Regions from separate parts of the Streptomyces sp. NPDC002209 genome, predicted to be linked through region 2. Evidence: riboswitches for the same ligand, from Rfam matches in the RefSeq annotation. Region 2 holds a riboswitch; each other region holds the start of a gene.
The links. A riboswitch is a leader RNA that binds a small molecule or an ion and turns the genes downstream of it on or off. The one in region 2 is predicted to bind cobalamin.
Positions count from the first base shown of each region.

Region 1: it holds a riboswitch for cobalamin, as region 2 does, so the genes downstream of both, ACFYXK_RS06460 (energy-coupling factor ABC transporter permease) here and cobN (cobaltochelatase subunit CobN) in region 2, are expected to answer to the same signal.
Region 3: it holds a riboswitch for cobalamin, as region 2 does, so the genes downstream of both, ACFYXK_RS00305 (cobalamin biosynthesis protein) here and cobN (cobaltochelatase subunit CobN) in region 2, are expected to answer to the same signal.
Region 4: it holds a riboswitch for cobalamin, as region 2 does, so the genes downstream of both, ACFYXK_RS15800 (CbtB-domain containing protein) here and cobN (cobaltochelatase subunit CobN) in region 2, are expected to answer to the same signal.

Region 1 is NZ_JBIARX010000002.1:346,178-353,710, reverse strand. Features, by position in the region: gene ACFYXK_RS06485 (L-serine ammonia-lyase) at 1-1,378, shown strand, start outside; gene ACFYXK_RS06480 (hypothetical protein) at 1,634-1,939, shown strand; gene ACFYXK_RS06475 (SsgA family sporulation/cell division regulator) at 2,123-2,539, shown strand; gene ACFYXK_RS06470 (hypothetical protein) at 2,656-3,156, shown strand; gene ACFYXK_RS06465 (flavodoxin family protein) at 3,197-3,910, opposite strand; cobalamin riboswitch at 3,994-4,189, shown strand; gene ACFYXK_RS06460 (energy-coupling factor ABC transporter permease) at 4,218-4,913, shown strand; gene ACFYXK_RS06455 (energy-coupling factor ABC transporter substrate-binding protein) at 4,913-5,302, shown strand; gene cbiQ (cobalt ECF transporter T component CbiQ) at 5,306-6,055, shown strand; gene ACFYXK_RS06445 (energy-coupling factor ABC transporter ATP-binding protein) at 6,052-6,873, shown strand; gene ACFYXK_RS06440 (PadR family transcriptional regulator) at 6,938-7,498, shown strand.
Region 2 is NZ_JBIARX010000017.1:89,466-96,998, forward strand. Features, by position in the region: gene ACFYXK_RS27200 (precorrin-8X methylmutase) at 1-464, opposite strand, end outside; gene cobG (precorrin-3B synthase) at 461-1,885, opposite strand; cobalamin riboswitch at 2,043-2,184, shown strand; gene cobN (cobaltochelatase subunit CobN) at 2,217-5,834, shown strand; gene ACFYXK_RS27215 (cytochrome P450) at 5,926-7,167, opposite strand; gene ACFYXK_RS27220 (cytochrome P450) at 7,160-7,533, opposite strand, start outside.
Region 3 is NZ_JBIARX010000001.1:52,553-60,085, forward strand. Features, by position in the region: gene ACFYXK_RS00275 (neutral zinc metallopeptidase) at 1-461, shown strand, start outside; gene ACFYXK_RS00280 (VOC family protein) at 522-917, shown strand; gene ACFYXK_RS00285 (hypothetical protein) at 965-2,446, opposite strand; gene ACFYXK_RS00290 (alpha/beta hydrolase family protein) at 2,564-3,694, opposite strand; gene ACFYXK_RS00295 (anion permease) at 4,048-5,331, shown strand; gene ACFYXK_RS00300 (hypothetical protein) at 5,360-5,581, shown strand; cobalamin riboswitch at 5,696-5,847, shown strand; gene ACFYXK_RS00305 (cobalamin biosynthesis protein) at 5,886-6,845, shown strand; gene ACFYXK_RS00310 (cobyric acid synthase) at 6,857-7,533, shown strand, end outside.
Region 4 is NZ_JBIARX010000006.1:420,022-427,554, forward strand. Features, by position in the region: gene ACFYXK_RS15770 (hypothetical protein) at 1-76, shown strand, start outside; gene ACFYXK_RS15775 (hypothetical protein) at 217-399, opposite strand; gene ACFYXK_RS15780 (hypothetical protein) at 457-831, opposite strand; gene ACFYXK_RS15785 (hypothetical protein) at 1,015-1,596, opposite strand; gene ACFYXK_RS15790 (hypothetical protein) at 1,885-2,130, opposite strand; gene ACFYXK_RS15795 (CbtA family protein) at 2,152-2,907, opposite strand; gene ACFYXK_RS15800 (CbtB-domain containing protein) at 2,936-3,148, opposite strand; cobalamin riboswitch at 3,185-3,334, opposite strand; gene ACFYXK_RS15805 (histidine phosphatase family protein) at 3,369-3,791, shown strand; gene pucL (factor-independent urate hydroxylase) at 3,870-4,787, opposite strand; gene ACFYXK_RS15815 (aspartate aminotransferase family protein) at 5,044-6,396, opposite strand; gene ACFYXK_RS15820 (hypothetical protein) at 6,453-7,124, opposite strand; gene ACFYXK_RS15825 (sigma-70 family RNA polymerase sigma factor) at 7,353-7,533, shown strand, end outside.

The sequences.
Region 1 (7,533 bases), on a different contig from region 2:
CATCTCCGTCTTCGATCTCTTCTCCATCGGCATCGGTCCCTCCTCCTCCCACACGGTCGGTCCGATGAGGGCCGCCCGCATGTTCGTGACGCGGCTGAAGAAGGACGGCGTACTCGCCCAGACCGCAGCGGTCCGGGCAGAGCTGTACGGCTCCCTCGGCGCGACCGGCCACGGCCACGGCACGCCCAAGGCCGTGCTGCTGGGCCTGGAAGGCCACTCCCCCCGCTCGGTGAACGTGGAGACGGCCGACGACGAGGTGGAGCGCATCCGCCGGACGGGGCGCCTGCGCCTGCTCGGCACCGAGATCGGGGAGGCGCACGAGATCGCCTTCGACGAGCCGAGCCAGCTGATCCTGCACCGCCGCCGCTCCCTGCCGTACCACGCGAACGGCATGACGCTCTTCGCCTACGACGCCTCGGGCGCCCCGCTGCTGGAGAAGACGTACTACTCGGTCGGCGGCGGCTTCGTGGTGGACGAGGACGCGGTCGGCGAGGACCGGATCAAGCTCGACGACACCGAGCTGAAGTACCCCTTCCGCAGCGGCGACGAGATGCTGCGCATGGCCCGGGAAAGCGGGCTGTCGATCTCCGCGATGATGCTGGAGAACGAGAAGGCCTGGCGCACCGAGGAGGAGATCCGCGAGGGCCTGCTCGAGATCTGGCGCGTCATGCAGGCCTGCGTCTCGCGCGGCATGTCGCGCGAGGGCATCCTGCCCGGCGGCCTGAAGGTCCGGCGCCGGGCGGCGAACACCGCCCGCAAGCTCCGCTCCGAGGGCGACCCGCTGGCGCTGTCGATGGAGTGGATCACCCTCTACGCGATGGCCGTGAACGAGGAGAACGCCGCGGGCGGGCGGGTGGTCACCGCTCCGACGAACGGCGCCGCGGGCATCATCCCGGCGGTCCTGCACTACTACGTGAACTTCGTGCCCGGCGCCGACGAGGAGGGCGTGGTCCGCTTCCTGCTGGCGGCCGGCGCGATAGGCCTGCTCTTCAAGGAGAACGCCTCGATCTCCGGCGCCGAGGTCGGCTGCCAGGGCGAGGTCGGCTCGGCCTGCTCGATGGCGGCCGGCGCCCTCGCCGAGGTCCTGGGCGGCACCCCCGAGCAGGTGGAGAACGCGGCCGAGATCGGCATGGAGCACAACCTGGGCCTGACCTGCGACCCGGTCGGCGGCCTCGTCCAGATCCCGTGCATCGAGCGCAACGGCATGGCGGCGGTCAAGGCGGTCACCGCGGCGAAGATGGCGATGCGCGGCGACGGCACCCACAAGGTCTCCCTCGACAAGGTCATCAAGACCATGAAGGAGACGGGCGCCGACATGAAGGTCAAGTACAAGGAAACCGCCCGCGGTGGTCTGGCGGTCAACGTCATCGAGTGCTGATCCGGCACGCATGACGAGTGAGGGGCCCGGCGCAACGCGTCGGGCCCCTCCGCGTTGCCCGCCGCAACAGGCTTAATTCGCAGGTGATTTGAGGTTTGCGGGGAGTTGATCACGCGTGAGGGCGAACCCTCGGCCGCGGGCTGGTTTCTCGATGATCACCTGCGCCATGGTGATCACGTGACGTCGCGGCCACACCCCCGGCGGCCGGCCAACCGCCTTGGACCGCAGCCTTTTTGCGTACTGGAGGACTTCATCATGGCAAGCAACCGCAGCATCCGCGTGATCTCCGCCGTCGCCTCGCTCCCCTTCGCCGTCGCGCTCTTCGCCGGCGTCGCCCAGGCCGACAACGGGGCCGGTGCGGGCGTCTCGTCCAACGCCGCCGTCGCCGAGATCCTCGGGAGCGGGGTCGCCGGCAGCAACCTCGGCAACGCCTCCACCACCCAGCAGGTCGCCACCGGCTCCGGGGCGTCCAACCAGAGCAACGGCGCCCAGGCCAACGGCGCCGGCTTCACCGCCGTCGGGCAGTCCAACGACTCGCTCGTCTTCAACCCCGTCCCGTAACGGACCGGTGACGCAGCGGCCCGCCCTTCCCCCGGAGGGCGGGCCCCTTCGCTTTCCTGTGCCAAGACGGGCCCAGCGGCCCTCCGGGTCGGGACCTTCGGCCCGCTGGGGCGGCCGGCAGGTGGGCTAGCTTGCCCGAGAGGGCGGATTCTCCCCCCGCGAGCCGACGGAGAGGTGGAGCGCATGGACGGCACGGACGGTATCGAGCACCACGTCCTTGCGCTCCGGCTGGAGGCCTCGCCCGCACCCCTTCCGCTGCTCGGGGCCTTCACCTACCGCTGCGACCGGCCCTACGAGCTGGCCCTCGACTTCCGGGGCGCCGGGATGCACGTGGCACGCTGGGTCTTCTCCCGGGACCTGCTGCTCGACGGGGAGGTCTGCGCGACGGGCGAGGGGGACGTCCAGGTGTGGCCCCGCTGGCAGGGCAGGGAGCCGCGGGTGTTCCTCGCCTTCACCAACGGCGAGCGGAGCTGCGTGGTGTCCGCCCGTGCGAAGGACGTGCGCACGCTGTGCCGGCGGCTGGTCGGGCTGGTGCCGCGGGGCGAGGAGCAGCGGCACTACGACCTCGACGCCGAGCTGAGCACCCTCCTGCCCCGATAGGGGGCGATTGGTCCCTTTTCTTTTTGTTTCTGGCGTTTTGGGTGCAACCATGAGCCTGCCCGGAGTGTCCTCAGCAGTGACACCGGTCCCCGCCTCCGAAGAATCAGGGGGACGTCATGAACCACCTCCGCCGCCGGCAGCTCGTGGCCCTGGCCACAGGTGCGCTGCTCACCGCCGGGATCACCCTCGCCGCGCCGGCCTCGGCCGTCGTCCGGCCCACGCCGCTCGTCGTCAACGCCCGCTGGGGCGGGCACTGCACGTACGACCGCATCGTCATCGACCTGCGGGGACGCGTCCCCGAGGTCGTCGTCACCCGCGTGCCGAAGCCGGTCCAGGACGGGTCCGGCATGCCCGTCCCGCTGGCCGGGAAGCACTTCCTGCAGATCCGCCTGCACCCCGCCGCCGCGCACGACCGCGCGGGCGACAGCACGTACCACGGGCCGAAGCTCGTCAAGATCTACCTGCCCCGGCTCAAGGGCCTCGCCATGACCGGCGACTTCGAGGGGTACGTCACCTTCGGCGCCGCCTTCGACGCCAAGCCCGCCTTCACCTCCTTCACGCTGCACGGGCCCGAGCGGTTCGTGCTGGACGTCGCCCACCGCAACGTGTGCCGGTGAAGACGGGAGTGGACGCTGGCCGACGTATCGGCGTGAGGGACTACCGGTGCTCGGGGTTCGGGAAGTCGAAGCGGCAGCCGGCGTCCCACTCCGAGCGCTGGTTGCCGTGCGCCGGGATCCCGCCCGAGCGCTTCAGCAGGGCCGCCAGGTGCATGAGGTTCCAAGACATGAAGGTCGTGTTCCGGTTGGTGAAGTCGTTCTCGGGACCGCCCGAGCCGGGGTCCAGGTACGAGGGCCCGGGCCCGGCCTCGCCGATCCACCCCGCGTCGGCCTGCGGCGGGACGGCGTAGCCGAGGTGCTGGAGGCTGTAGAGGATGTTCATGGCGCAGTGTTTGACGCCGTCCTCGTTGCCGGTGATGAGCGCGCCACCGACGCGGCCGTAATAGGCGTACTGGCCCTGATCGTTCAGGATCGAGGAGCAGGCGTAGAGCCGCTCGATGACCTGCTTCATGACGGAGCTGTTGTCGCCGAGCCAGATCGGTCCGCACAGCACGAGGATGTCGGCGTCCATGACCTGGCTGTACAGGACGGGCCACTGGTCGGTTTCCCAGCCGTGCTCGGTCATGTCGGGCCAGACACCGGTGGCGATGTCGTGGTCGACGGCGCGGATCAGCGAGGTCCGGGCGCCGGCCGCCTCCATGACGGCGCGGCTCCGCTCGATCAGGCCCTCGGTGTTGCTGGGCTCGGGCGAGCGCTTGAGGGTGCAGTTGACGTAGAGGGCGGTCAGGTCGGAGTAGTCGTAGTCGGCGGCCACGCTGCCAGCCTGGGCGGCGATCGCCGGGGCCGCCAGCGGACCGCACCCGTTCGGGCCGGGTTGGTACCGGTCCGTCCGTCCGACTAGGGTCAACGGGCCTTGGTGTACGGGAAACCGGTGGGAAACCGGTGCGGCCCTCGCCACTGTGAACGGGAAGTCCGGCTCCACTCCTCTGGGAAGCCACTGGGCGGCGCGGGGGGATCCGCATCGCCCGGGAAGGCGGAGTCAGGGCATCAGCACCCGAGAGCCAGGAGACCGGCCGGGGCGCGTTGTCCATCCACGAGGTGCTGGAGAGGTCTCCCTACCCATGCATATAGCCGAGGGGTTTCTGCCCCCTTTGCACGCGGTCGCCTGGGGCGCCGCGTCCGCTCCGTTCGTCGTCCACGGTGTGCGCGCCCTCACCCGCGAGGTGAAGGCGAACCCGGAGAGCACGCTGCTGCTCGGGGCGTCCGGTGCATTCACTTTCGTCCTTTCCGCACTGAAGATCCCGTCGGTGACGGGCAGTTGCTCGCACCCCACCGGGACCGGGCTCGGCGCGATCCTGTTCCGGCCGCCGATCATGGCGGTGCTCGGCACGATCACCCTGCTGTTCCAGGCGCTGCTGCTGGCGCACGGCGGACTGACCACACTCGGCGCGAACGTCTTCTCCATGGCGATCGCCGGGCCCTGGGCGGGGTACGGGGTCTATCTGCTGCTGAAGCGCCTCGGCGTCCCGCTGATGGTGACCGTCTTCTTCGGCGCCTTCTTCGCCGACCTGGTCACCTACTGCGTGACCTCCGTGCAGCTGGCGCTGGCCTTCCCGGACCCGGGCAGCGGGTTCCCGGGGGCGCTGGCGAAGTTCGGGGGCATCTTCGCGGTCACCCAGGTCCCGCTCGCGGTGAGCGAGGGCCTGCTGACGGTGCTCGTGATGCGGCTGCTGATGCAGTCGAGCAAGTCGGACCTGGTCCGGCTGGGCGTCGCGAAGCTGACCGGCGGCAGCGGGCAGAAGGCGACGGCGGTCTGATGGCGATGAACCGGAACACGAAGATCAACGGCCTGCTGCTGCTCCTGGTGGCGGCCCTGGCCGTGCTGCCGCTCGCGCTGGGACTGGGCGAGGGCAAGGAGGAGCCGTTCACGGGCGCCGACGCGCAGGCGGAGGCGGCGATCACCGAGCTGAAGCCGGACTACGAGCCGTGGTTCTCGCCGCTGTACGAACCCCCCTCCGGGGAGGTGGAGTCGGCACTCTTCGCCCTCCAGGCGGCGCTCGGCGCGGGCGTGCTCGCGTACTACTTCGGCGTCCGCAAGGGCCGCCGGCAGGGCGCGGCCGCGGCGGCTGCCGCGGCCGCGGACACGGCTGCGGCTCCGCCGGACCCCGCGGGCGTTCCCTCGGGCACCGGCGCCACGGGGTCGTAGGCGGTGCTGCCGATCGACGTGGCCGCGCACAGCAGTCGCTGGCGTGGCCGCCATCCGCTCGAGAAGGCCCTGCTGGGACTGGGGCTGACGGTGACCGCCGTGTGCCTGCCGCCCTGGCCCGGCGGACCGCTGGTCGCCGCGGCGACGCTGGCGGTGCTGCTCGGCCCGGCCGGTGTGGCCGGACGCCGGCTGTGGCGGGCCTTCCGGATCCCGCTGGGCTTCTGCGTCACGGGCGCACTGCCGCTGCTGGTCGCCGTCGGCGGACCGGCCGGGTTCGTCTCGCTCGCCCCCGACGGCCCCCGGCATGCCGCGGAGCTGCTGCTGCGGACCTCGGCGGCCTCCCTCGGCGTGCTGCTGTTCGCCTTCACGACGCCCGTCTCGGACGTCCTGCCCCGGCTGGTCCGGGCCGGGGTCCCGGCGCCGGTGGTGGACGTGGCGCTGGTCATGTACCGCATCGGCTTCCTGCTGCTGGACTCGATGGCCCAGGTCCGGCGCGCCCAGGCGGCCCGCCTGGGGCAGTCGGGCCGGGCCGCGGTGTGGCGTTCGCTGGCCGGGCTCGCCGCGACCTCCTTCGTACGGGCCTTCGACCGCGCGGCGCGGCTCCAGGTGGGCCTGGCCGGGCGCGGCTACGACGGCGCCCTGCGGGTCCTCGTACCCGAGGCGGCCCTGTCGTGGCGGTTCCTGGCGGCGTCGGGGGCCCTGCTGGCGGTCCTGATCACCCTGACTCTCACCCTGAAGGGGCTGTACCTGTGAACCCGTTGGTGGAACTGGCCGGAGCCGGCTACGCGTACGAGGACGGCCCGGCGGTCCTGTCCGACGTGGACTTCGCCATCGCGGAGGGCCGGGCACTGGTCCTGCTGGGCCGCAACGGCAGCGGCAAGACCACGCTGATGCGGCTGCTGAGCGGGGGCCTGCGGCCCGGCTCGGGGGCGCTGCGCCTGGACGGGACGGCGGTGTCGTACGACCGGGCGGGCCTGGTCCGGCTGCGCACGTCGGTTCAGCTGGTGGTCCAGGACCCGGACGACCAGCTGTTCGCGGCGTCGGTGGAACAGGACGTGTCCTTCGGCCCGATGAACATGGGGCTGCCCGCGGACGAGGTCCGCGCCCGGGTGGACTCGGCGCTCGCCGCGCTGGACATCACGGCGCTGCGGGACCGCCCGACGCACCTGCTCTCGTACGGGCAGCGCAAGCGCGCGGCGATCGCGGGGGCGGTGGCGATGGCTCCGCGGGTGCTGATCCTGGACGAGCCGACGGCGGGCCTGGACCCGGACGGTCAGGAGCGGCTGCTGGACGTCCTGGCGGGCCTGCGAGCGGCCGGCACCACGGTGGTCATGGCCACGCACGACGTCGACCTGGCGGTCCGCTGGGCCGACGACGCGGCGGTGCTGACCCCGTCGGGCATCCGCGTCGGCCCGGCGCAGGACCTCCTGTCGGACCCGGAGCTCCTGGCCTCGGCAGGCCTCCGCCAGGCCTGGTCCCCGGCGGTGACCGCCTTCCTCCGCGCCCACGGCCTCCTCCCCCCGCACGCCCCGGGCCCGAAATCCCCCGAAGCCCTCGCCGCTTGGGTCTAGGGGGCGTCTCGTGGATCATGCCGGGCTCGCGGGCCTCGGTCTCCCGCATCCCTAGGATGGCCGCATGTCGCTGCCGCACGCCATCCTGACCGCCCTGCTGGAGAAGCCCTCGTCGGGGCTGGAGCTGACCCGGCGGTTCGACAGGTCGATCGGGTACTTCTGGTCCGCGACGCACCAGCAGATCTACCGCGAGCTCGGCCGCCTGGAGGAGGCCGGGCTGATCCGGGCGCTGCCCAGCGAGGTGCCCGTACGGGGGCAGAAGAAGCAGTACGAGGTGCTGGCGGGCGGGAGCGCGGAGCTCGCGCGGTGGGTCGGCGAGAGCCAGGACCCGAAGGCCATCCGGGATCCGCTGCTGCTGCGGATCCGGGCAGCCGCCGTGGTGGGCCCGCACGGGCTGGCCGGGGAGCTGCGGCGCCATCTCGATCTGCACCGGCGGCAGCTGGCCGTCTACGAGGCGATCGAGGAGAAGGACTTCCCGCCGGAGCGGGACTCCGACGAGGACCGGCTGCGGCGGCTGGTGCTGCACGGCGGCATCGGCCTGGAGACGTTCTGGCTGCGCTGGCTGGAGGAGGCCCTGGGCGAGGTGGAGGACATGGCGCCGCCGCCCGGCGGAGCCGTCTCCTGACCCCGGGAAACGCGCCGGGGCAGCGCAACGCCCCC
Region 2 (7,533 bases):
TCGATCATCTCGAGCAGTCGGAACAGCGCGGTCGGCGCGTTGCCGACGGCGATCACGGAGCCCTCCAGCAGGCCGCGGTCGCGCCAGACTTCGAGGGCGGCGGCGCTGCGCGTGGTGCCCATCTTCGCGGCGAGGGCGGGCACGGCCGGGTCGGAGAGGGTGCAGATGACCTCGTTGTCGGCGGGCAGCCGCTTGCGGGTGACGCCGCTGGCGACCATCTGCACGTCGCACAGGATCGGCGCGCCGGCACTCAGGGCGGCACGCGCGCGCAGCACGACGTCGGGGGTGTAGCCGAGGTCACGGGGCAGGTCGGTCATTCCGCAGGCGTGAATCATGCGTACCGCGACCTGGGCGACGGAGGCGGGCAGCCCGGAGAGGTCCGCCTCGGCGCGGATCGTGGCAAAGGACTGGCGGTAGATCGCCGCGCCGTCCTTCTCGTACTCGAACACTGTGTACTCGCTCATTTCTTCGCTGCGTCGTGGGAGGTGGTGCGGCGTGCGTCCGCGAGGGCCGCGGGAAGTTCGGAGGTCTGCAGGCCGCGGCGCGCGGTGCGGCCGGGGGCGGAGAGGTCGTAGCCCGCGGGGGTGGCGACCAGGTCCACCCACGCGGTGCCGCGCGGGTGCCCGCACCGGCGTTCGCATCCGGACCAGTGCACGGGCAGGGGGCCGGTCGCGCGGGTGACGGCTGCGCGCGCGTCGGCGCGTACGTCCGCGAGGGATTTGGCGCAACCGGGGCGACCGGTACAGGCGGTGACGGACCGCCAGGGGTCGTCGGGGGCGGTGACCAGCCCGGCCTCGGCGAGGGCGGCCAGTTCTCGTGCTGCGGCGTGGGCGGGCAGGCCGGGGACGACGATGCCGCGCCAGGGGGTCAGGCGGATACGGCCCGTGAGGCCGGCCAGCAGGCGCCACTGCGCGGTGGTCAGGCGGCCCAGCGGGGCGAGGACGCTGAGCGCGACGGTCCCGTCGGGTCCGGTGACGGTCCCCGGCTCGGGAGCCCGCCCGTGCGGGCCGTACGGGGACGCGGCGTCGGCCGAGGCCGGTGCGGGCAGCGCCCCGGCCTCGGCGGCGATGCCGACGGCCGCCAGCCGGTCCGTCAACCCGGCTGCGTCCAGGGCGTGTTCGGCGGGCAGCTCGGCGATCCGCCAGGCCCGGGTGCCGGCTGCGCGCGCCGCGTCCAGGAAATACAGGGCGGCGGTCAGCGCGGCCCGCGGCGCGTCGGCCGAGGCGACGAGCACCGCCCGTGCGGGGCGCTGCCCCGCGGGGTCGGATCCGGTGTCCGGGGCGTCGGTGTCCGGGGTCCCGGCGCCCGGGGCGTCGGCGGTGCGCTCGGCCGGTGTGCCGCCCAGCAGCAGCAGTGCCCGGTCGGCGCCCCGTGCCAGCACGGTCACGTCCGCGGCCAGCGAGCGCGCGTCGCCGCGGCCGTCGTCGAGTGCGAACAGGAAACGCCCGGAGAGGGCGGCCGCGGCCGGCTCGGCGCACAGCAGCCGGTCCAGCTCCGCGACCCAGGGGGCCACATCGGGCAGACCGCGCCGGTCGAGGCCGGTCAGCGGCGAGGCGACGATGTTGCGGACCCGCTCGTGGGTGGGCGCGGGCAGCAGGCCGGCGCGGACGAGCACGGACTGCAGCGCGCCGCCGCAACTCGCCCCGAGTCCGCGCAGTTGCGCGTTGCCGCGGGAGGTGAGGTCGATGTGCCCGTCGCCGAGCCGGTCCGCGGCATCGGCCAGCAGCAGGGCCGCGTCCGCGCCGAGCATCCCGCCGGGCACCCGGACCCGGGCCAGGAAGCCGTCGTCCGCGGCATGCAGCCGCAGCGCACCGGGGCATGCGTCACCGCGGTCGCGTATGACGGGTTCGTCCCGTGGTGCGGCGGAAGGGGGCTGGGGCGGCATGGCGGCGAGCATACCCACGATTCCCCCGCCCCGACCTGTGGCCGTCGCCACCCACCCCCTCCGCGGAGCGGGGGCGCGCGGGGGGTCGGGGGGCGCGGGCGGGCCTGTCGGGCGAACCTCCCGGCGCGGGCCACCCCCACTCCCGGTCAGGGAGATCGCCACCTAAGATGACCAGCGGCGGAGCCCCATGGCCCGCCGGGAGGAAGCCCGGTGCGAATCCGGCGCGGTCCCGCCACTGTGAACCCTGCAGAGCCATCCGCCGGGTGAGTCAGGAACTCCCGCTGTCCTCACTGCCCGGGGCGCGGAAACCCCGAGGAAGGCCTGCCGCCGCATGATCCTGCTGCTGTCGACGTCCGACACCGATCTGCTCAGCGCCCGCGCAGCGAACACCGCGGACGGCCCCGTGCCGTACCGGTTCGCGAACCCGTCCCGCCTTCCCCTCGACGATCTGCCCGGGCTGCTCGACGGCGTCGACCTGGTCGTCGTACGCCTCCTCGGCGGCCTGCGCGCCTGGCAGGACGGGCTCGACCTGCTCCTGGCGCCGGCCCAGACCCGCCCGGTGGTGGTCCTGACCGGCGAACAGGCCCCGGACGCCCAGCTGATGGAGGCCTCCACGGTCCCGATCGGCATCGCGGCCGAGGCGCACGGCTACCTCGCCCACGGCGGCCCCGCCAACCTGGACCAGCTGGCCCGGTTCCTCTCCGACACCGTGCTGCTCACCGGCCACGGCTTCGAGCCGCCGGCCGCCGCGCCGACCTGGGGCCCGCTGGAGCGCACGCCCGGGGCCGGCGAGGGTCCGCGGATCGCCGTGCTGTACTACCGCGCCCACCAGATGAGCGGCAACACCGCCTTCGTGCACGCCCTGTGCGATGCCATCGAGGCCCAGGGCGCCCGGGCGCTCCCCCTCTACGTGTCCTCCCTGCGCACCCCGGAGCCGGACCTGATCGCCGCGCTGGAGTCGGCGGACGCGGTCGTCACCACCGTCCTCGCGGCCGGCGGCACCAAGCCCGCCACCGCCTCGGCGGGCGGCGACGACGAGTCGTGGGACGCGGGCGCGCTGGCCGCGCTCGGCGTCCCGATCCTGCAGGCCCTGTGCCTGACCGGCTCGCGCAGCGCCTGGGAGGACAACGACGAGGGCCTGTCCCCGCTCGACGCCGCGACGCAGGTCGCCGTGCCCGAGTTCGACGGCCGTCTGATCACCGTCCCGTTCTCCTTCAAGGAGCTCGACGAGGACGGGCTGCCCGCGTACGTGGCCGACCCCGAGCGCGCCGCCCGCGTCGCCGGCATCGCCGTCCGGCACGCCCGGCTGCGGCACATCGAGCGCCGCGACAAGAAGATCGCGCTCGTCCTGTCCGCGTACCCCACCAAGCACTCCCGCATCGGCAACGCGGTCGGCCTCGACACCCCGGCCAGCGCCGTGGAGCTGCTGCGCACCCTCATCGCGGGCGGCTACGACTTCGGCCCCGTCGAGGAGATCCCGGGCCTGGTCTCCGGCGACGGCGACGAGCTGATCCGCGCCCTGATCGAGGCCGGCGGCCACGACCAGGACTGGCTGACCGAGGAGCAGCTGGCCCGCAACCCCGTCCGGATCCCGGCCGCCGACTACAAGCGGTGGTTCGCCGAGCTCCCCGCCGAGCTGCGCGAAGACGTCGAGGAGCACTGGGGCGAGGCCCCGGGCAACATGTTCGTGGACCGCTCGGCCAACCCGGAGGGCGACATCGTCCTCGCGGCCCTGCGCCGCGGCAACCTCCTCATCCTGATCCAGCCGCCGCGCGGTTTCGGCGAGAACCCGATCGCGATCTACCACGACCCGGACCTGCCGCCCTCGCACCACTACCTGGCCGCGTACCGGTGGATCCAGGCCCGCGCCGAGGACGGCGGCTTCGGCGCCGACGCCATGATCCACCTGGGCAAGCACGGCAACCTGGAGTGGCTGCCGGGCAAGAACGCCGGCCTGTCGGCGGCCTGCGCGCCGGACGCCGCGCTCGGCGACCTGCCGCTGATCTACCCCTTCCTGGTGAACGACCCGGGCGAGGGCACGCAGGCCAAGCGCCGCGTGCACGCCACCCTGGTCGACCACCTGGTGCCGCCGATGGCGCGTGCGGAGTCGTACGGCGACATCGCGCGCCTGGAGCAGCACCTGGACGAGTACGCGCAGATCTCCGCGATGGACCCGGCGAAGCTGCCGGCCATCCGCGCCCAGATCTGGACCCTGATCCAGGCCGCGAAGCTCCACCACGACCTGGGTCTGGAGGAGCGCCCGGACGACGAGGGCTTCGACGACTTCCTGCTGCACGTCGACGGCTGGCTGTGCGAGGTCAAGGACGCCCAGATCCGCGACGGCCTGCACGTCCTGGGCGGCGCCCCGACCGGCGCGGCCCGGGTCAACCTGGTCCTGGCGATCCTGCGCGCCCGTCAGATCTGGGGCGGCACCACGGCCCTGCCCGGCCTGCGCGAGGCGCTCGGCCTGGACGAGTCCGCGGCCACCCGTACGACCGCCGACGAGGCGGAGGAGGCGGCCCGCGCTCTGGTGCAGGCGATGGAGGACGCGGACTGGGCCCCGGAGGCGGTGGCTTCGGTCGCCGCAGGGTACGCGGCGGAGGTGGCGGCCGTACTGGACTTCGCGGCCCGGGAGGTCGTCCCGCGGCTGGCCGGCACGACCGACGAGATCGCGCACGTGGTGAGCGCGCTGGACGGCGCCTTCGTCCCGGCGGGCCCCTCGGGTTCCCCCCTTCGGGGCCTGGTGAACGTCCTGCCCACGGGCCGGAACTTCTACTCGGTCGACCCGAAGGCCGTCCCGTCCCGCCTCGCGTGGGAGACGGGCCAGGCCCTGGCCGACTCCCTGCTCACCCGCTACCGCACGGACAACGGCGAGTGGCCCGCCTCGGTCGGCCTGTCCCTGTGGGGCACGAGCGCGATGCGCACCGCGGGCGACGACGTCGCCGAGGCGCTGGCCCTGCTGGGCATCCGCCCGGTCTGGGACGAGGCCTCGCGCCGCGTCACCGGCCTGGAGCCGATCCCGCTCGAGGAGCTGGGCCGCCCGCGCATCGACGTCACGCTGCGCATCTCGGGCTTCTTCCGGGACGCGTTCCCGCACGTGATCGGCCTGCTGGACGACGCGGTACGGCTGGCGGCGTCCCTGGACGAGCCCGCGTCGGAGAACTTCGTCCGGGCCCACGCCCAGGCGGACCTCGCCGAGCACGGTGACGAGAGGCGCGCGACGACCCGTATCTTCGGCTCGCGCCCGGGCACGTACGGCGCCGGCATCCTCCAGCTGATCGACTCCCGCGACTGGCGTACGGACGCCGACCTCGCGGAGGTCTACACGGTGTGGGGCGGCTACGCGTACGGCCGCGGTCTGGAGGGCCGACCGGCCCGCGCCGAGATGGAGACCGCGTACAAGCGGATCACGGTGGCCGCGAAGAACACGGACACCCGCGAGCACGACATCGCCGACTCGGACGACTACTTCCAGTACCACGGCGGGATGGTGGCCACGGTCCGCGCCCTGCGCGGCACGGCCCCGGAGGCGTACATCGGCGACTCCACCCGCCCGGAGACGGTCAAGACCCGCACCCTGGTCGAGGAGACGTCCCGCGTCTTCCGCGCCCGCGTGGTCAACCCCAAGTGGATCGAGGCGATGCGCCGCCACGGCTACAAGGGCGCCTTCGAGCTGGCGGCGACCGTGGACTACCTCTTCGGCTACGACGCCACGACGGGCGTCGTCGCGGACTGGATGTACGACAAGCTGACCGAGACGTACGTCCTGGACCCGACGAACCGCGCCTTCCTGGAGGAGGCCAACCCCTGGGCCCTGCACGGCATCGCGGAACGCCTCCTGGAGGCCGAGTCGCGCGGCATGTGGGAAAAGCCGGACGCCCAGATCCTCGAAGCCCTCCGCCAGGTGTACCTGGACACGGAGGGCAACCTGGAGGGCGAGGCGGAGTAGTCCGCACCACACGGAGCCGGACCGGCAACTCCTCACCCGGGTACGGGTGGGAGGGCCGGTCCGGCTCTTTGCGTTCCGGCTCCCGGGCGGCTCAGCTCAGCCGTACGGGCAGGCTGAGCAGCCCGCGGTGGCGGGGGTTGGACTGCCACCGCGCCTCGTGCGTCTCGTGCAGGCGAAGGCGGGGGAAGCGCTCGAGGATGCGGGTGAGGGCGATCTCGCCCTCGAGGCGGGCGAGCGGCGCCCCGAGGCAGTGGTGGATGCCGTGGCCGAAGGCGAGGTGGCGGCCCGCGTCGGCCCTGCCGATGTCGAACCGGTCGGGGTCGGCGAACACGGCCGGGTCCCGGTCGGCGCCGAGCAGCGAGATCTGGACGAACTCGCCCTTCCGGATGGTCACTCCGCCCACCTCGATGCGCTCGGTGGCGTAGCGGAACGACGCGAGGCCGGACGGGGACTCGTAGCGCAGGACCTCTTCGACGGCGCCCGCCACCAGTTCCGGGCGGGCGCGCAGGGCGGCGAGCTGGTCGGGGTGGCCGAGCAGGGCGTGGATGCCGTTCGCGACGAGGTTGACCGTGGTCTGGTGGCCAGCGACGACGAGGAGGAAGGACATGGAGGTGATCTCGTCCTCGGTGAGCGCGTCGCCGTCCTCGTCCCCGGCGGTGAGCAGGGCGGACAGCAGCCCGTCGCCGTCCGGGTTCTCGCGCTTGAGGGCGACGAGGGCGCGCAGGTAGGCGAGCATGCTCTCGGCCGTGAAGACGGAGACCTCGCCGTCGCCCTGGCCGCCGCCGAGGCTGTTGCCCCGTATCTGAAGGATCTCGTGGTCCGCGTCGGAGGCGCCGAGCAGCTCGAAGGCGACCGCGACCGGCAGCGGGAGGGCGAACTCCGAGATCAGCTCCGCCTCGGCCTTGCCCTCCAGGGCGTCGAGCAGCCCGCCGACGAGCTGTTCGACCATGGGCCGCAGGCTCGCGGTGCGGCGGGCGGTGAACGCCTTCTGGACGATTTTGCGCAGCCGGGTGTGGTCGGGCGGGTCGGCGTTGAGCATGTGCGAGAACATCGCCGCCCCGGGCCCCTCGGTGAGCCCGATGTGCCGGCCGAACCGCTGGGCCGCCCGGTTCTTCGACAGCCTCGGGTCGGCCAGGAGGGCCTTCGCCTCCGCGTGGCCGGTGACGACCCAGCCCTCGACCGCACCGGGTCCGGGGTAGCGCACGTAGCGGATGGCGCCGTCGCGCCGCCAGCGCCCGTAGATCTCGTGGGCGCGGTCCTGCCAGTCGGCGGCCAGGATCTCGGCGTTCTTGCGGTCCCGGCCCCGGCGGTCGTGGGTCTTGCGGTCACGCATGGTGCACCCGGTTCTTGTGGCCGACGTGGACGGTCTTCACACCGAGGAGGCCGACGAGCGGCACGTCGGCGGTGCGCTGGCCGGGGGCGACGACGAGTCCGGTCCGGCGGATGTGGTCGAGCAGGAGTTCCGCCAGCGGCATCACCATGTGCCGCCCCCAGCAGCGCTCGCTCGCGTGGCCGAACGGCATGTACCCGGGGGTGGCGTCCGGGTCGAGGGTGTCCCACCGGGCGGGCCGGAACTCCTGCGGGGCCTCCCACAGGGCGGGGTCTCGGTGGGTGAGCAGCGGCAGCACGAGCACGTCGTCGCCGGGCCCGATGCGGGGGTCGAGGGCGGGGTACTCGGGGCTGCGGTTGCGCAGCAGGT
Region 3 (7,533 bases), on a different contig from region 2:
AGGTCTACCTGGACCTCGGCTTCTTCGACGACCTGAGGACGAAGTTCGGCGCGAGCGGCGGCCCGTTCGCCCAGGCCTATGTCGTCGCCCACGAGTACGGGCACCACATCCAGAACCTGACCGGCACCCTGCAGAAGACCCTGGGCGGACAGCCGGGCGCGAACAGCAACGCGGTCAGGGCCGAGCTCCAGGCCGACTGCTACGCCGGGGTCTGGGCGCACAATGCGACGAGGACCCCGGACGAGTCCACGGGCCGGCCCCTGATCACGCGCCTCGTCGACCAGGACATCAGGGACGGCCTGGATGCGGCGGCCGCGGTCGGCGACGACCGGATCCAGGAGAAGTTCCAGGGCCGGGTGACCCCGGAGTCCTGGACGCACGGCTCGGCCCAGCAGCGCCAGCAGTGGTTCTACCAGGGGTACCGCACGGGCGACATGGCCCAGTGCAACACCTTCCGCTGACTGTCGGCGGCTCCTGCCATGCTGTGACGCAGATCACCGTCACGAGAGGGAGTGGTCGTCATGGCAGGCGTTCCGTCCATCTGTCCCACGCTGCGATATCGCGACGCGAAGGCGGCCGTCAAGCTGCTGACCGAGGCCTTCGGCTTCAGCCAGGTCGCGGTGTACGAGGGCGAGGACGGCTCGGTGATGCATGCGGAACTGGCCTACGGCAACGGCCTGGTGATGCTGGGCAGCAAGGGCACCGGCAGCGTCTTCGACAAGGCCATGGAGGGCGGGGGTCCCGCGGGGGTCTACGTGGTGGTCGACGATGTGGACGCCCATCACCGGCGGGCCGCGGAGCACGGCGTGGAGATCCTGATGGAGCCCACCGACCAGGACTACGGGTCCCGCGACTACATGGCCAGGGACGCCGAGGGCAACATCTGGAGCTTCGGGACGTACGCGCCGCAGGTCTGAGACCCGCGGCGCGTTCCTCCGTATTCAGGTACGCAGCCCTGCGGGCGCTACGCGCCGCCGGTGTGGACCTGGAAGGCGGCCCGGCGGACCGCCTTGGCCAGGGCCGGGTCCGGGTGGGCGGCGGCCAGGGCGACCAGGACCTGGACGGTGCGCGGATGGCCGACCGCGCGGACCTCGTCCAGCAGGCGCGGGACGGTGGTGCGGACGGCCGAGTCGAGGTGGCGTGCCAGCAGGTCGGCCTCGCCGTGGTCGGCGATGGCGGCCGCGGTGTCCACCCAGAGCCAGGTCGACTCCTCGGCGGTGAGCACGTCCTGGGCCTCGTCGGGATCGACCCCGTCGTGCTCGGCGAGCCAGAGCAGGGCGTACGGCCGCAGGGCGGCGTCGCGTACGGCGGCGCGCACCTCGGGTTCGGCCGGGGCGCCGACCACGCGCAGGGCCTCGAAGGCCAGGCCCCGCAGCAGGGCGTCCTCCCCTCGGGCGGCGTGCAGCAGCTCGCTGACGGCGTGACGGACGGGCCGGGCGGCGAGCCAGGCCTGGTACTCGGCGCGGGCCGGTCCCGGGGTGAGCCGGGCGCAGCCGTGCAGCATCGCGGCGGCGGACTGCTCGATGTTGCCGGCGGGGCTCTGCGCGGCGACGCAGATCTGTTCGAGCTTGACCCAGACGGCCCAGCTGCCGAGCGGGGTGAGCGTGGCCTGCGCGGGACCGAGGGTGACGGCGTCGACGGCGGCGAGTCCGCCGAGCGCCCAGCGCAGCAGCCGGGCGAGCGGGACGGGCGCCGCGTGGGCGGCTTCCGCGACCGCGACGGCCACATCGAGGCCGGCCGCCCCGGCGTCGGCGGTGGCCGGCGTCCCGTCAGAGGGCGAAGTCTCGTGCACCGGGGTGTCGTAGGGGACCTCGCACCGCTCGTCGCGCAGTTCGGTGACCCGCTGGCCGAGCAGGTCCAGCAGGTCCGGCACGGTCACGGGACCGGCGGACAGCTGGAGCAGCGACAGCAGTTGGGGCATCGCCTCGACCACCTCGGCGACGACCGCGGGCGCGATGTCGGCGGGGGCCGGGTGGACCAGCGACCAGGCGTCGAACAGGGCGACCCAGCCGCGCAGTACGGCGGTGTCGTCGCGGTCCCAGGCGCGCAGCCGCCAGCCGGGCCGGGCGTGGCCGCCGTGGACTTCCACGAGGCCGGCGAGCCGGGCGCGGTCCCAGCCGACCCGGATCTGCCCGTGTGTCAGGTTCAGTTCAGCGGCGGCCCGTTCCACATCGGGCGCGGGCAGCGCCCCCGCCGGCGCGGGTCGGCCTCCGTCGCCCGCGCCGAGGTTGAGCTCGGCCCAGCGGGCGAGCCGTACGGCGTCGGCGAGCGAGGCCCGGGCCCGGTTCGCGAGTTCGGCCGTTGCCGGGGTGCCCGCCGGGGGCCGGGAGGCGGTACGGGCGCGTCGGTCGGTCACCGCCTTGCGGGCCGCGGCGACGGAACGCGGGGAGACGAGTCGGAGTCTGGAGTCGCGAGCCAACTGCTCATCAGGCTTTCGGGACGTCACGGAAGCAGTCTCGCCCGTCACCGGCCGAAAGCCCAAACGGAACCAGCCATTATCGCCGGTCGCCAGGGGGACATACGGGGAGAATGCACCCTCCCTGTCCCGTCCGGCACACGGCCTTCACATAAGAGGGGTGAGAAAGCGCCTCAGGGCTTCCTCGTATCCGGCCGGATCGGCGTTCCACATCGCCCCGTGCGGGGCTTCGCGGACGGTCTTCAGGGTGACGAGGTCGGGGCGGGCGGCGGCGAGCCGGCGGGAGGGCTCCCAGGGGGCGAGCGTGTCGTCCGGGCCGTGGAAGATCAGGACGGGGACGCGCAGCGCCGCGGGGTCCGCCCCGGCCCCCCGGCCCTCGGCGCGCAGCCCGGCGCTCCCCTCGGCGGCCCGCACCGCGAGCGGCACCAGCGGGGCCGGGGTGCGGCGGGCGGCGACCAGCGCGCGCAGGGTGGCGTGCCAGTCGAGCACCGGCGAGTCCAGCACGAGCCCGGAGATCCGGTCGGCGAGGGCCGAGCGCTCCACGGCGTGCAGGGCCATGGCGGCGCCGGTGGACCAGCCGTGCAGGACGACCCGGCGGGCGCCGTAGCGCAGGGCGTAGCGGACGGCGGCGTCCACGTCCCGCCATTCCGACTCGCCGAGGTGGCCGAGACCGTCGGGCGAGGCGGGGGCGCCGAGGTCGCCGCGGTAGCCGAGGTCGAGGACGGGCATCCGCTGGCGGTGCAGGAACGGCATGACCACCATCGGGTGCTCGCGGCCGGCGCCGAGCCCGTGCACGGTGATCACCCAGGTGTCGCGGGCGGCGGGCACGAACCAGGCGGGCAGCCCGCCGAGCTCGCCCGGGATGTCCACGTCGGCGTGGTCGAGCCCGAGGGCGGTGCGGGGGTTGCCCGCGTGGACCTGGGGGGTGAGGGCGACCCGGGTGCCGGGCTCGAGGCTGCCGTGGGTGACGGCGAGGAGCCGGCGTACGACGGTGTCCGGTCCGGGCGCGGCCCCCTCGAGGACGGGCCCCACCACGGCGTGCACGCCGGGGGCGGCGAGTCCGTACGTACCGGGACGCAGGGAGGCCAGCGAGCGGGTCAGCACGATCTGTCCGGAGCCGGCGGAGTGGACGCTGAGCCGCGCCTCGCCGGGCAGGGGGCGGCCGGGCTCGTGCCGCAGGGCGGCGTCGGCGGCGTACCGGCCGGCCGCGACCGCGGCTGCACCGGCACCGACGAGGGAGGTGGCGACGACCGCGGCCGTCGCTGTGGCGGTACGCACGGCTCCAGTGTCGAGGCGGGAGCCCGGGCGGGCCACCTGAGCGGAATGTTCCGCATACCGCCGGGCGGGGCCGGGAAGGGATCGCGCAGCGGCGCGCCGGGGCGACCGGAGGAGTGATCTAGATCTCTTCCAGGCCCCCTCGAGGGTGGGTCCAGGGGCCTGTGATCCGCTGCGGATCCTTTCGTTCACCCCGCTTTGACGTGCATTAATCGCGGTATCGGCGGCAAAATCAGGACGAAGGTCCCGATGGCACGACGGGCCAGTACACCGCTCCGCCCGCATCAGTTCATCTTCCGTTCACTCAGGTTGCCTACGGTCGCCGAGCCACTGACGTCAAACAGAAGCCTGGGTAAATGGAGCACATAACGCTTCTCCTCGGGATCGTGATCATCACCGCTCTCGTGTTCGACTTCACGAACGGTTTCCACGACACGGCCAACGCGATGGCCACCACCATCTCGACCGGCGCCCTCAAGCCCAAGACGGCGGTGGCCATGTCCGCCGTGCTCAACCTCGTCGGCGCGTTCATGTCCGTGGAGGTCGCCAAGACGATCTCCAAGGGCCTGATCAACGAGGAGGGCATCCAGCCGGAAGTGATCTTCGCCGCGCTGGTCGGCGCGATCCTCTGGAATCTCGTCACCTGGCTGGTCGGACTCCCCTCCAGCTCCTCCCACGCCCTGATGGGCGGCCTGATCGGCGCCGCGGTCGCCTCCGCCGGCATCGGCGCGGTCAACGGCAGCGTCGTCGTCACCAAGGTGCTGATCCCCGCGATCGCCGCCCCGATCGTGGCCGGTGCGGCCGCGATGCTGGCCTCGAAGGTCACGTACAAGCTCGGTGGCAAGGTCGGCGGCAAGACCGCCACCAAGGGCTACCGCGCCGGGCAGATCGCCTCGGCCGGTCTCGTCTCCCTCGCGCACGGCACCAACGACGCGCAGAAGACGATGGGCATCATCACCCTGGCCCTCGTCGCGGGCGGCGCCCTGGACTCCGGCGCGAACCCGCCGGTGTGGGTCATCGTCTCCGCCGGTCTGGCCATCGCGCTGGGCACCTCCCTGGGCGGCTGGCGCATCATCCGCACCATGGGCAGCGGCCTGACCGACCTGCAGCCGCAGCAGGGCTTCGCCGCCCAGACCTCGGCCGCCAGCGTCATCCTGGCCTCCTCCACCCTCGGCTTCTCCCTCTCCACCACCCACGCGTGCTCCGGCGCCGTCATGGGTGCGGGTCTGGGCCGCAAGGGCGGTGTGGTCCGCTGGTCCACCGCCACCCGCATGTTCATCGCCTGGGGCCTGACCCTGCCGGCCGCCGCCGTCGTCGCCTCCGGCGCCGAGCTGGTCATGCGCACCGGTGACCTCGGCGTCGCCGCGGTCGCGCTCTTCCTGGTCGGCTCCTGCGTCGCCATCTGGCTCATCTCCCGCCGCCAGGTCGTCGACCACAGCAACGTCAACGCCGCGCAGCAGGCCGCGGCCGAGGAGCCGGGTGTCGTCACCACGGCCATGGCCGCCGTCACCGTCCCGCCGACCGTGGCCGCCGAGGCGGCTGCCGCCGGTACGACCGCCGCGGTGGCCGACGAGGACCTGAAGGCCACCATCCCGGCCGCCGTCCCCGCGGCTCCGGCGGCTCCCGCCGCCGCGGTCTGACCCCGAGAACGACAGAGGATTCCGCAGTATGAAGATCGACTGGGCAGCACTCGGCTCCGTCTTCGGGGTCAGCCTCTCCGCCACCGTCACGCTCGTGGCCCTGTTCACCCTGGGCCTGGTGGGCCTCTCCAAGCACGAGGCCGCCACCGAGCAGGGCGGCACCGCCACCCTGGCCCGCAGCGGTGCGTACGCCTGCTTCGCGCTCGTCGCGGCGGCCGTGGCGTACGGCATCTACCTGATCGTCAGCTGACCGATTCGGGCACGGCGCACGAAAGCTCCCTCCGGGCATCCCGGGGGGAGCTTTCCCGTACCTGCGGCCCGGGGCGGTGACCTGCCCCGCCGCAGGTCAACGGCGAGTTGACGGGCCTTCGCGGTGCGTGGTGGACTGCCCGAGCCAATACGGCGGCATGGAGAGGAAGTCCGGTGCGAATCCGGCGCGGTCCCGCCACTGTCACCGGGGAGCACGCGGCACGTGCGCCCCGGGAGCCAGGAACTCCCACCGCCGGACACGTCGAACCAGGGCGCGGACCCTGAGTGAGGACATACCTGCCACCATGCGTGCCGATCGCGTCTTCGCGTACGGCGCCACGGCGGGCCTGATCGGCGACCGGATCCTCGGAGATCCGCGCCGAGGGCACCCCGTGGCCGCCTTCGGACGAGCAGCCTCCGCAGTCGAGGGCGCCCTGTGGCGCGACGACCGCGCCCGGGGCCTCCTCCACACCCTCGTGTGCGCCGGGGGCGCGGCAGCCGTGGGTGCGCTGGGCGCCCGCGCCGTGCGCTCCCGGCCCGCAGCCGCCCGTATCGCCCTGACAGCAGCGGCCACCTGGGCCGTCGTCGGGGGCACCTCCCTGGGCCGCGAGGCCCGCGCCATCGGCGGCGCACTCGCCGCCGGGGACGCCGAGGTGGCCCGGGAGCGGCTGCCGCACCTGTGCGGACGCGACCCGCAGGCCCTGGACGAGCAGCAGATGGCCCGCGCCGTCGTGGAGTCGGTCGCCGAGAACACCTCCGACGCGGTGGTCGGGGCCCTGGTGTGGGGCGCCGCCGCCGGTGTCCCCGGGCTGCTGGCCTTCCGCGCCGTGAACACCCTGGACGCGATGGTGGGCCACAAGTCGCCGCGGTACCTGCGCTACGGCTGGGCCTCGGCCCGGCTCGACGACCTCGCGGGCTGGCCGGGCGCCCGGCTGACCGCGCTGGCCGCCGTACTGGCCGGGCCCGACCGGCGGGGAGCCGTACGGGCCTGGCGCGCGGACGCCGCCAAGCACCCGAGCCCGAACGCCGGCCCGGTGGAGGCCTCGTTCGCCGGGGCGCTCGGCGTACGGCTGGGGGGCACCCTGGCGTACGGGGGGCGGGTCGAGCACCGGGCCGTACTGAACGGCGGGGCGGGGCGGCCGGTGCAGGTCGCGGACATCGATCGGGCGGTGCGGCTGTCACGGCAGGTGACGTGGCTGGCGCTGGGGGCGTGTGTGGCACTGCGCTGTGCGGTGTCGCGTGTGGCTGGGAGGGGACGCCGGTGAGCGGCGGAAAGCTGGGCGGGGGGCTCCTCGTCGCCGGTACGACATCGGACGCGGGCAAGAGCGTGGTCACGGCGGGCATCTGCCGCTGGCTGGCCCGGCAGGGCGTGAAGGTGGCGCCGTTCAAGGCGCAGAACATGTCGCTGAACTCCTTCGTGACGCGCGAGGGCGCCGAGATCGGGCGGGCGCAGGCGATGCAGGCGCAGGCGGCGTGCGTGGAGCCGACGGCGCTGATGAACCCCGTGCTGCTCAAGCCCGGCAGCGACCGCAGCAGCCAGGTGGTGCTGCTGGGCAAGCCGGTGGGCGAGATGAGTGCGCGCGGCTACCACGGGGGGCGCCAGGAACAGCTTCTCGGGGTCGTCACGGACTGCCTGGAGCAGCTGCGGGGCACGTATGACGCCGTGATCTGCGAGGGGGCGGGCAGTCCGGCCGAGATCAACCTGCGCCGGACCGACATCGTGAACATGGGCATCGCGCGGGCCGCGCGGTTCCCCGTGGTCGTGGTCGGGGACATCGACCGGGGCGGGGTCTTCGCCTCGTTCTTCGGGACGACGGCGCTGCTGTCGCCGCAGGACCAGTCGCTGATCGCCGGATACATGGTGAACAAGTTCCGCGGCGACGTGTCGCTGCTGGAGCCGGGCATGGAGATGCTGCGCAACCTGACCGGCCGGGCCACGTACGGCGTGCTGCC
Region 4 (7,533 bases), on a different contig from region 2:
GTGCTGGGTCGGCTTCATCACCGGCGTCGGCTTCGGGCTGGCGGCGTTCTACCGCTACTACACGCGCGAGCCCTGACCGGAAGGCCACTGACCCGGAAGGCCGGGGCGGGGGGCGCGGCCCCCCCCCGGGGCCCCCCGCCCCCCCCCCCCCCCGCGGGGGGGGGGGGGGGCCGCCCCCCCCCGGGGGGGCCCCGCCCCCCGCCCGTATCCCAGGGCTCAGTCCTCGGGCGAGGACTCGCAGCCGGTGGCAGAAGTGGCCCCCGCGGCCACGGAGGCGGCGGGGGCGGGGGCGTCCTCGCCATCGGTCCCACGGCTCGGCGGCTTCGGGGCCGGCGGGGCGTAGCGGGTGACCTCGGCGCGGAGCATGGCGTTCAGGGCGGCGTACGGGTCGATGGGCATGCCGGAACCTCACGGTGTTCGGGGGTGTGTGGGGGTACGCGCTGCTGCTCGGCCCGCTCAGCAGCGCAGGACCACACTCCGTACCGTTCCCGCGGACGGCACCGGCCCGGCCGTTCCGAACGAGCCGGCGCGCATCGCCCGGCCGGCCTGTTTCACGTGGAACACCGGCCGCGGCAGCTGCCGTACACCCGGCGTTCCGCGCACGACGAGGCGTACGGCGGGCCGCACTTCGGGATCCGCTGCCGGATCGGACTCCCCCTCGACGGGGGCGCCCGGCTCGCTCGGCGCGCCGGACCCGCTGCGCTCGGCGGCGGCGGCCGCCGCTGCGGCGGTCGTGACGGCGGGACCGGACGCGAACAGGCACAGCAGCACGACGCAGGCCGCCGAAAGGGCCCTGGCCAGCGCCGTGCGTGCATGCCGTGTCCCGCTCATGCGAGGGGTCTGCCCCGACACGCCCGGGGACTCCCCGACCGGACCGCAGAAGCCCCCGACCGGGGGACGAAGACACCCCCCTCGGCTGACGGAAGCCGAGGCGGCTGCCGGTGCCCGGGGCGGTCGGGGGGTGCTCGGGGGCAGCCGCCCCCGACGCCGGCGGCCGGGCGCGACGCCGGCGGGTCAGCCGGTGCGGTGCCGGCCGGTCAGCCGTGCCAGGACCGTGGTCTCACCGCTGACCAGCCGCAGTTGGGCCCGACCGGGCCGCTGCGCGCGTCCGCTGATCCCGCCGGGCGAGACCCGGTCGACGGTGAAGACGGCGGTACGGCCGTCCGCACGCGCGATCTCGACGGTCAGCCCGCGCCGCAACTCGGCGAGGCGCAGGTCGGCGGCCGTGACCACGGCGGCGCCTGCCGAGCCCGGGGCCGGGGTGTCGGGGTCCCAGAAGGCCTCGTCCCCGTCCCCGCCCAGCGGCAGGTCGACTCCCAGACTCGGGATGGACAGCCGCAGCGGCCGTGCGGCCCGCAGCGGTGTGATGCCGGCGGCCCGCACGGGTCGCGGCCCCTTGCCGGTGGCGTGCTGCCCGGAGTGCTCCAGCTGCTCGACGAGCCGGCGGTGACCGGACAGGCCCAGGGCCCGCGAGGGCAGCGCGTCGGCGGCGGTGGCAGCAGTGGGCCGTGCGCCCTCGGTGCTCCGCAACATCCCTATGCCGGTGCCCAGCAGAGCCACTGTCAGCACGCCGACCACCCACTTGGCGCGGGGCATGGAATTCCCTCCTGGTCCGATCTCCCGGCTCCGGTGGCCGGGTCTCCTGAGAGCAGTGGAACCCCTCGCTGCCCGTCAGTACCGCTTACAACGCCGAAGACTGACGTCGCGTCACAGGCGTGTCGGCGGCCGCCCCGGACGTCTTCCCAGCTGGTGACGGGTGCACCGCCCCCGACCCGAGGATTGCGCAGGATACGGCCGAACGAGTGCACCACGCAGCGCACACGGGTGGACGGCGGGCCGATGCCCGGCAGGACGGGCCGGCGGGGCTCCCGGCGGCCAGGAGGGTCAGATCAGGACGAACGCAATCGCCGCCGCCCCCATGAGGGCGGCGGCGAGGTGGATGGCCGGGTGGCCGTAGTCGCCGAACCAGAGGTGGCGGGCCAGGCCGCCGAGGGCGGCCAGGGCCGTGATGATGCCGACCTGGGCCAGGAGCGTGGCGGCGGTGAAAGGGGCCAGGAGCAGCAGAACGGTGTTGAGCCAGAACGGGACGGCGCCCGTCCAGCCGCGCCATTCCCAGATCGCCGTCTGCATGTACCACCGGCCCCCTCATCGTCAGCTCGCGGGCTGTACAGCCTCCTGGGGTGCGGCGGCCGGGACAAGGGCCCGTTCGGCAAGAAAACCGAAGACCAGGCCGAAAGTCGTCCACATCGCGACCTGGATGGCCACGGTCGCGAGGCGGAACTGCCAGATCAGGGCGGCCGGGAAGTCCGCCGGGACCTCGTTGATGCCGGGCAGGGCCGCGTAGGCGATGGCGACCACCGCGACGAAGCCGACCGAGGCGACGACCGAGGCGTTCCAGTTCCCGAGCTTGGGCGCCAGGCGCCGGCCCAGGATGAGCGCGCCCGCCGACAGCAGCACGCTCAACGCGATCATCAGGATGTAGAGGGTGGTCCTCCGGACGACGGTGTCGGGGTCCCCGACGGCCGGCGGGTTGGAGGGGTACTTGAGGAACGGCACCAGGTTGAAGGTGACGAACAGGCCGCCCGAGACCAGCAGGGCCGTGACCCGCGGGCCGAAGCGGCCGATCCGGCCCAGGGCGTAGCAGAACACGAGCGCGGCGATGCCGCCGAGCGCGATCCCGTACAGGAGCGTGCCGGTGCCGAGGCCTGCCGTGGCCTGGAGGGCCCGGCTGACCGGGGCCGCCTCCTCGGCGTGATCGTGGGCGGCGTGGCCCGCCTCCTCGATGGCGATCGCCGCGTCGACCTTGGACTCACCGAGGACGTACGCGACGAGGAACGCGGCCACGCCGGCGAGCAGACCCGCCAGCATGCCCCGGACCAGCAGGACGCGGGGGGAAATGGAGTTCATGGTTCGGTTCTTCCCTTGCTGGTGGAGATCAGTGGCAGGGGAAGCCGAGGAGGTGGCGACCGTCGTGCATCCACTCGTGGACGGTGTCGCCCTCGAAGAGCGCGGTGGCGCCCTGCTCGGCACCGACGAGGTAGAGCAGGACGAGCATCAGGACGCCGACGAACAGGGCCCAGGGGGCGAGCGCGGAGAGCGAGATCGGGGTGACGGCAGGGGCCGTCGTGGGCACGGCGGAGTGAGCCATGGCAGAACCTCCAGAGGGAACACGCGTCCCGGTCAGTGGTGCTAGCGACGACATGGCGGGTCTGACTTCTCCTCCCCCTCCGGGAGGATTCACAGTGGCGCGACCGTGCCGGATTTTCACCGGTACTTCCGTCATACCGTCGTCTTTTTTTGGTTGTCGTCCGAGACCGTACCGCGTTTACGCTCCCCTTATGAAGAGCGACGTAGTACGAGTTCAGTTCGTGAGACGTCCATTCGACGACGCCGCACGGCAGATGCGCTTCGGCCACGGCGACCCCTGCCCGGAGTACGCGGGCCTGCAGGGCCCCGACACGGGGCAGTGGGCCGGGCGGACCCTGGACGAGGTCGCCGCCGAGGATCCGGCCGCCGTCCGGAGGTGGCTGACGGACCCCGACTACGCACCGCCCGGCGGCGAGTCCGTCACCGCGCTGATCGCCCGCGTCGGCGCCGCGCTCGCGGCTCTGCCCGCGGGCACGCACCGCGCCGTGGTCGACCAGGCCGTCGTACGGGCGGCCGTCGTGTCCGCGCTGGAGCTGCCGGCCGCCGCGTTCTGGCGCCTCGACGTACGGCCGGACACGGTGACCAGCCTCACCGGCCGGCTCGGGCGGTGGAACCTCCAGCTCGGACAGCCGGCCGGGACGTAGCCGGAGCACGACGTGCCGCGGGCAGCACGACGGCCCGGACCCCGCGACGCGGTCCGGGCCGAGCGGTGACGAGGGGCGTCAGGCGACGATCCAGTCGCTCGTCGCGATCACCGGCTGCACGCCGTCGCGGTGCACGGTGCCCTCGATCAGGCCGTACATCCGGTCCGCCGCGAAGTAGACCTCGTTGTCGTTCTTGAGGCCGAAGGGCTCCAGGTCGACGAGGAAGTGGTGCTTGTTGGGGAGGTTCAGGCGTACCTCGTTGACCCGCGGGCAGTGGTCGAGCACCCGCTCGGCCATCTGGTTGAGGGTCTGCTGCAGCGAGTACGAGTAGGTCTCGGCGAACGCCTCCAGCATGTTCTTGCGGACCTTCTTGTACGACTGGTCCCAGTCGTACGCGGAGTCGTCCGCGGCCAGCGCCGAATGCGCCCAGCGCGCGGTGACCTTGGTCGCCAGGATGCGGTCGTACGCCTCCTTGAGCGTCGTGTACTTGTCCTTGATGTAGCCGTGGAACTCGGAGTTCGTCGAGTTCATCACCGTCAGGTCCTTCAGACCCGAGATGACCTGCAGACCGGTCGTCTCGCTGTACGTGATCTGCGCGGTGCGCACCTCCTGGCCCTTGCGGACGAAGGAGTGCTGCTCCTTGCGCGTCGGGACCGGGATCCGCTCCCAGGCGTACTCCTCGATCCGGATCTGCGCCTCGCGGATCGGCGACTGGGAGGAGACGAAGTGCTTCGCGAGCAGGATGCCGAAGGCCTCGGGGGAGGCGATGCCGTGCTCCTTGCCGAAGGCGTACACCGTGTTCTTCGTGGTGTCCGTCGGCAGGCAGTTGGCGTTGTCGCCGGTCAGGTGGACGTCGCGGAACTCGCCGCGGAGCGCGACCGAGACGTTGAGGTCGCGGATCTCGTGCCACGAACCGTCGCCGCCCTTGCGGGTGACCTTGACGATGCGGTTCTCGGCCTTGCCGTACTGGTTCTGCGCCAGGACGTGCTTGCTCATGGTGTCTTCCTTCGGTGCCTCGGGAACACGGAGTCCGGTGGTCTGGATCCCGTACGCCCGGCGTCCAGCGCCCGCCCCCGACCGCAGGACGTCCCGCTCCCCGCCGTTCGGCCCCGAAGGGGCCGCCCCGGGACTGACGTGCATCCCGGTCCGTAGGTGCTGCTTCGGATTGCAACATGTGCGCAGGGCGTTGTTACCCGTACAGATCATCCGAACACCGGCACCCACGGCTTGGGCGACCGCACAGCGCAGCAGGTCAGACAGTGTGCGTATCCGCGACCGACAGCGCCTCGTCGAGGATCGCGAGGCCCTTGGCCACGTCCTGCGGGCCGATGTTGCAGGGCGGGGCGACGTGGATGCGGTTGCCGGCGGTCAGCGGCCACAGCCCGCCCTTCTTGCAGGCGGCGGCGAACTCGGCCATCGGCGCGTTGTCCGCCCCGGAGGCGTTGTACGGCACGAGCGGCTCGCGCGTGCGGCGGTCCCGTACGAGCTCCAGGGCCCAGAACGTGCCCAGACCGCGTACCTCGCCGACCGACGGGTGCTTCTCGGCGAGGGCCCGCAGGCCCGGCCCCAGCAGCTCCGTGCCGGTGCGGGCGGACTGCTCGACGATGCCCTCCTCCTCCATGACGTTGATCGTCGCCACGGCGGCTCCGCAGGCCAGCACGTGCCCGGAGTACGTCAGCCCGCCCGGGTAGGGCCGGCGGGCGAAGGTCTCGGCGATGGCGGCCGAGATGGCGACCCCGCCGAGCGGGACGTATCCGCTGGTCACGCCCTTGGCGAAGCAGATCAGGTCGGGGGTGACGTCCCAGTGCTCGGAGGCGAACCACTTTCCGGTGCGGCCGAAGCCGACCATGATCTCGTCGAGGACGAAGACGATGCCGAAGCGGTCGCAGAGCTCGCGGACCCCGGCGAGGTAGCCGTCGGGGTGCACGAGCACGCCCGGGGCCCCGCCGACGGTCTCCAGGATGATCGCGGCGATGGACCGCGGGCCTTCGAAGACGATGGTGTCCTCGAGGTGGCGCAGGGCGCGCTCGCACTCCTCGGCCTCGGTGGCCGCGTAGAAGGGCGAGCGGTAGGCGAAGGGCCCCCAGAAGTGCACGACACCGGCGGTCGCGCTGTCGTTGCCGAAGCGGCGGGCGTCACCGGTCAGGTTGATCGCGGTGGACGTGGCCCCGTGGTACGAGCGGTACGCGGACAGCACCTTGGGCCGGCCGGTGTGCAGCCGGGCCATCCGTACGGCGTTCTCGACCGCCTCGGCGCCCGCATTGGTGAAGAAGATCTTGTCGAGGTCGCCCGGGGTGCGCTCGGCGATCAGCCGGGCCGCCTCCGAGCGGACGTCGACGGCGAAGCCGGGCGCGACGGTGCAGAGCCTGGCCGCCTGCTCCTGGATGGCCGCGGTGACCTTGGGGTGCTGGTAGCCGATGTTGGTGTAGACGAGGGCGCTCGAGAAGTCGAGGTAGCGGTTGCCCTGGTAGTCCCAGAAGTACGCGCCCTCGGCCCCGGCCACGGCGAGCGGGTCGATGAGCTCCTGCGCCGACCAGGAATGGAAAACATGCTTCCGGTCGGCGTCTTTGACGGCGGCGAGCGCGTCGGCAGCTTCTGCGTTCATGTCCCGAGCGTAGTTGTCCACGATGCGGACCCCGGGGAGGGTGGAATCCCCGTCCGCTACTTCGTGCCGGGCGTCCACTTCATCCCGAGCCGATACGCACGCGAGATGACGTCCTGCACGCCCGGACCGTCCTCGGGGGTGAACCACCGCACCTCGCGGTTGACCATCAGCTCGTCCTTCCGGCGCTTGATCAGGGCGATGGCACAGGAACGGGCCCGCGGCGGACACTCGTCCAGCCGGACCTCGAACCGGTCCCCGCGAGGGGACGACAGCGTCACGACGGCGTCGAGCCCGCGGAAGTCCGCGAGGCCTTCGTAGATGTAGACGAAGAGCAGCAGCTTGGAGAACTCGGCCTGGTGGTCGAGGTTGATCACGAGGTTCTCGCCGGCGTCGCGCGCGCCGGTCCGGTCGTCCGCGTCCAGTGCGACGAACGGGAAGTCGTCCACCGCCCCGAACGCGTTCCCGAGGGCCTGCACCACGGTCTTGCTGCCGTCCCGGCACACGATCATGCAGCCGAGGTCCAGGTCGACGTCCGCCGCGGCGCCCGCCCGCAGGGCGCCGCGCAGCCGGCCGAACAGGCCCCGGGCCGTCTGCGCCTCCCGTCGGGCGGCTGCGCGCGGCGACGTCCAGTTCAGGTTCACCCGGATCAGGCCGGAGGTCACCCCGTGCTTGTCCAGCGACACCGCAGGGGCGGCCTTGGTGAGTATCACGCTTCTCGGCTCGGTCATCTCGCCGGCGCCTTTCCCGGAGGGTGCGGGGGGCTTCCACCGTACGGGCCGCCGTGCCGCGCGTGGTCGGTACGGCGGAATCCGGTGCTCATGCTCTGGACCGGCCGGCCATCGGTCGCGGGCAAACGGCAGGGGGAGAGCATCCGGCCGGATTCCATGGGCACATGACGCACCGTCCGGTTACCGTCCATGCGTGTACTTACGATCAACGACACGAGGACGTGACAGGTGAGCGAGCAGGACGCCCTGGCCCGGCGCTTCGAGGAGCACCGCCCCCATCTGCGGGCGGTGGCCTACCGGATGCTGGGTTCGATCAGCGAGTCCGAGGACGCCGTGCAGGAGGCCTGGCTGAGGCTGAGCCGCTCGGACGTCACCGCCGTGGAGAACCTGGGCGGCTGGCTGACCACCG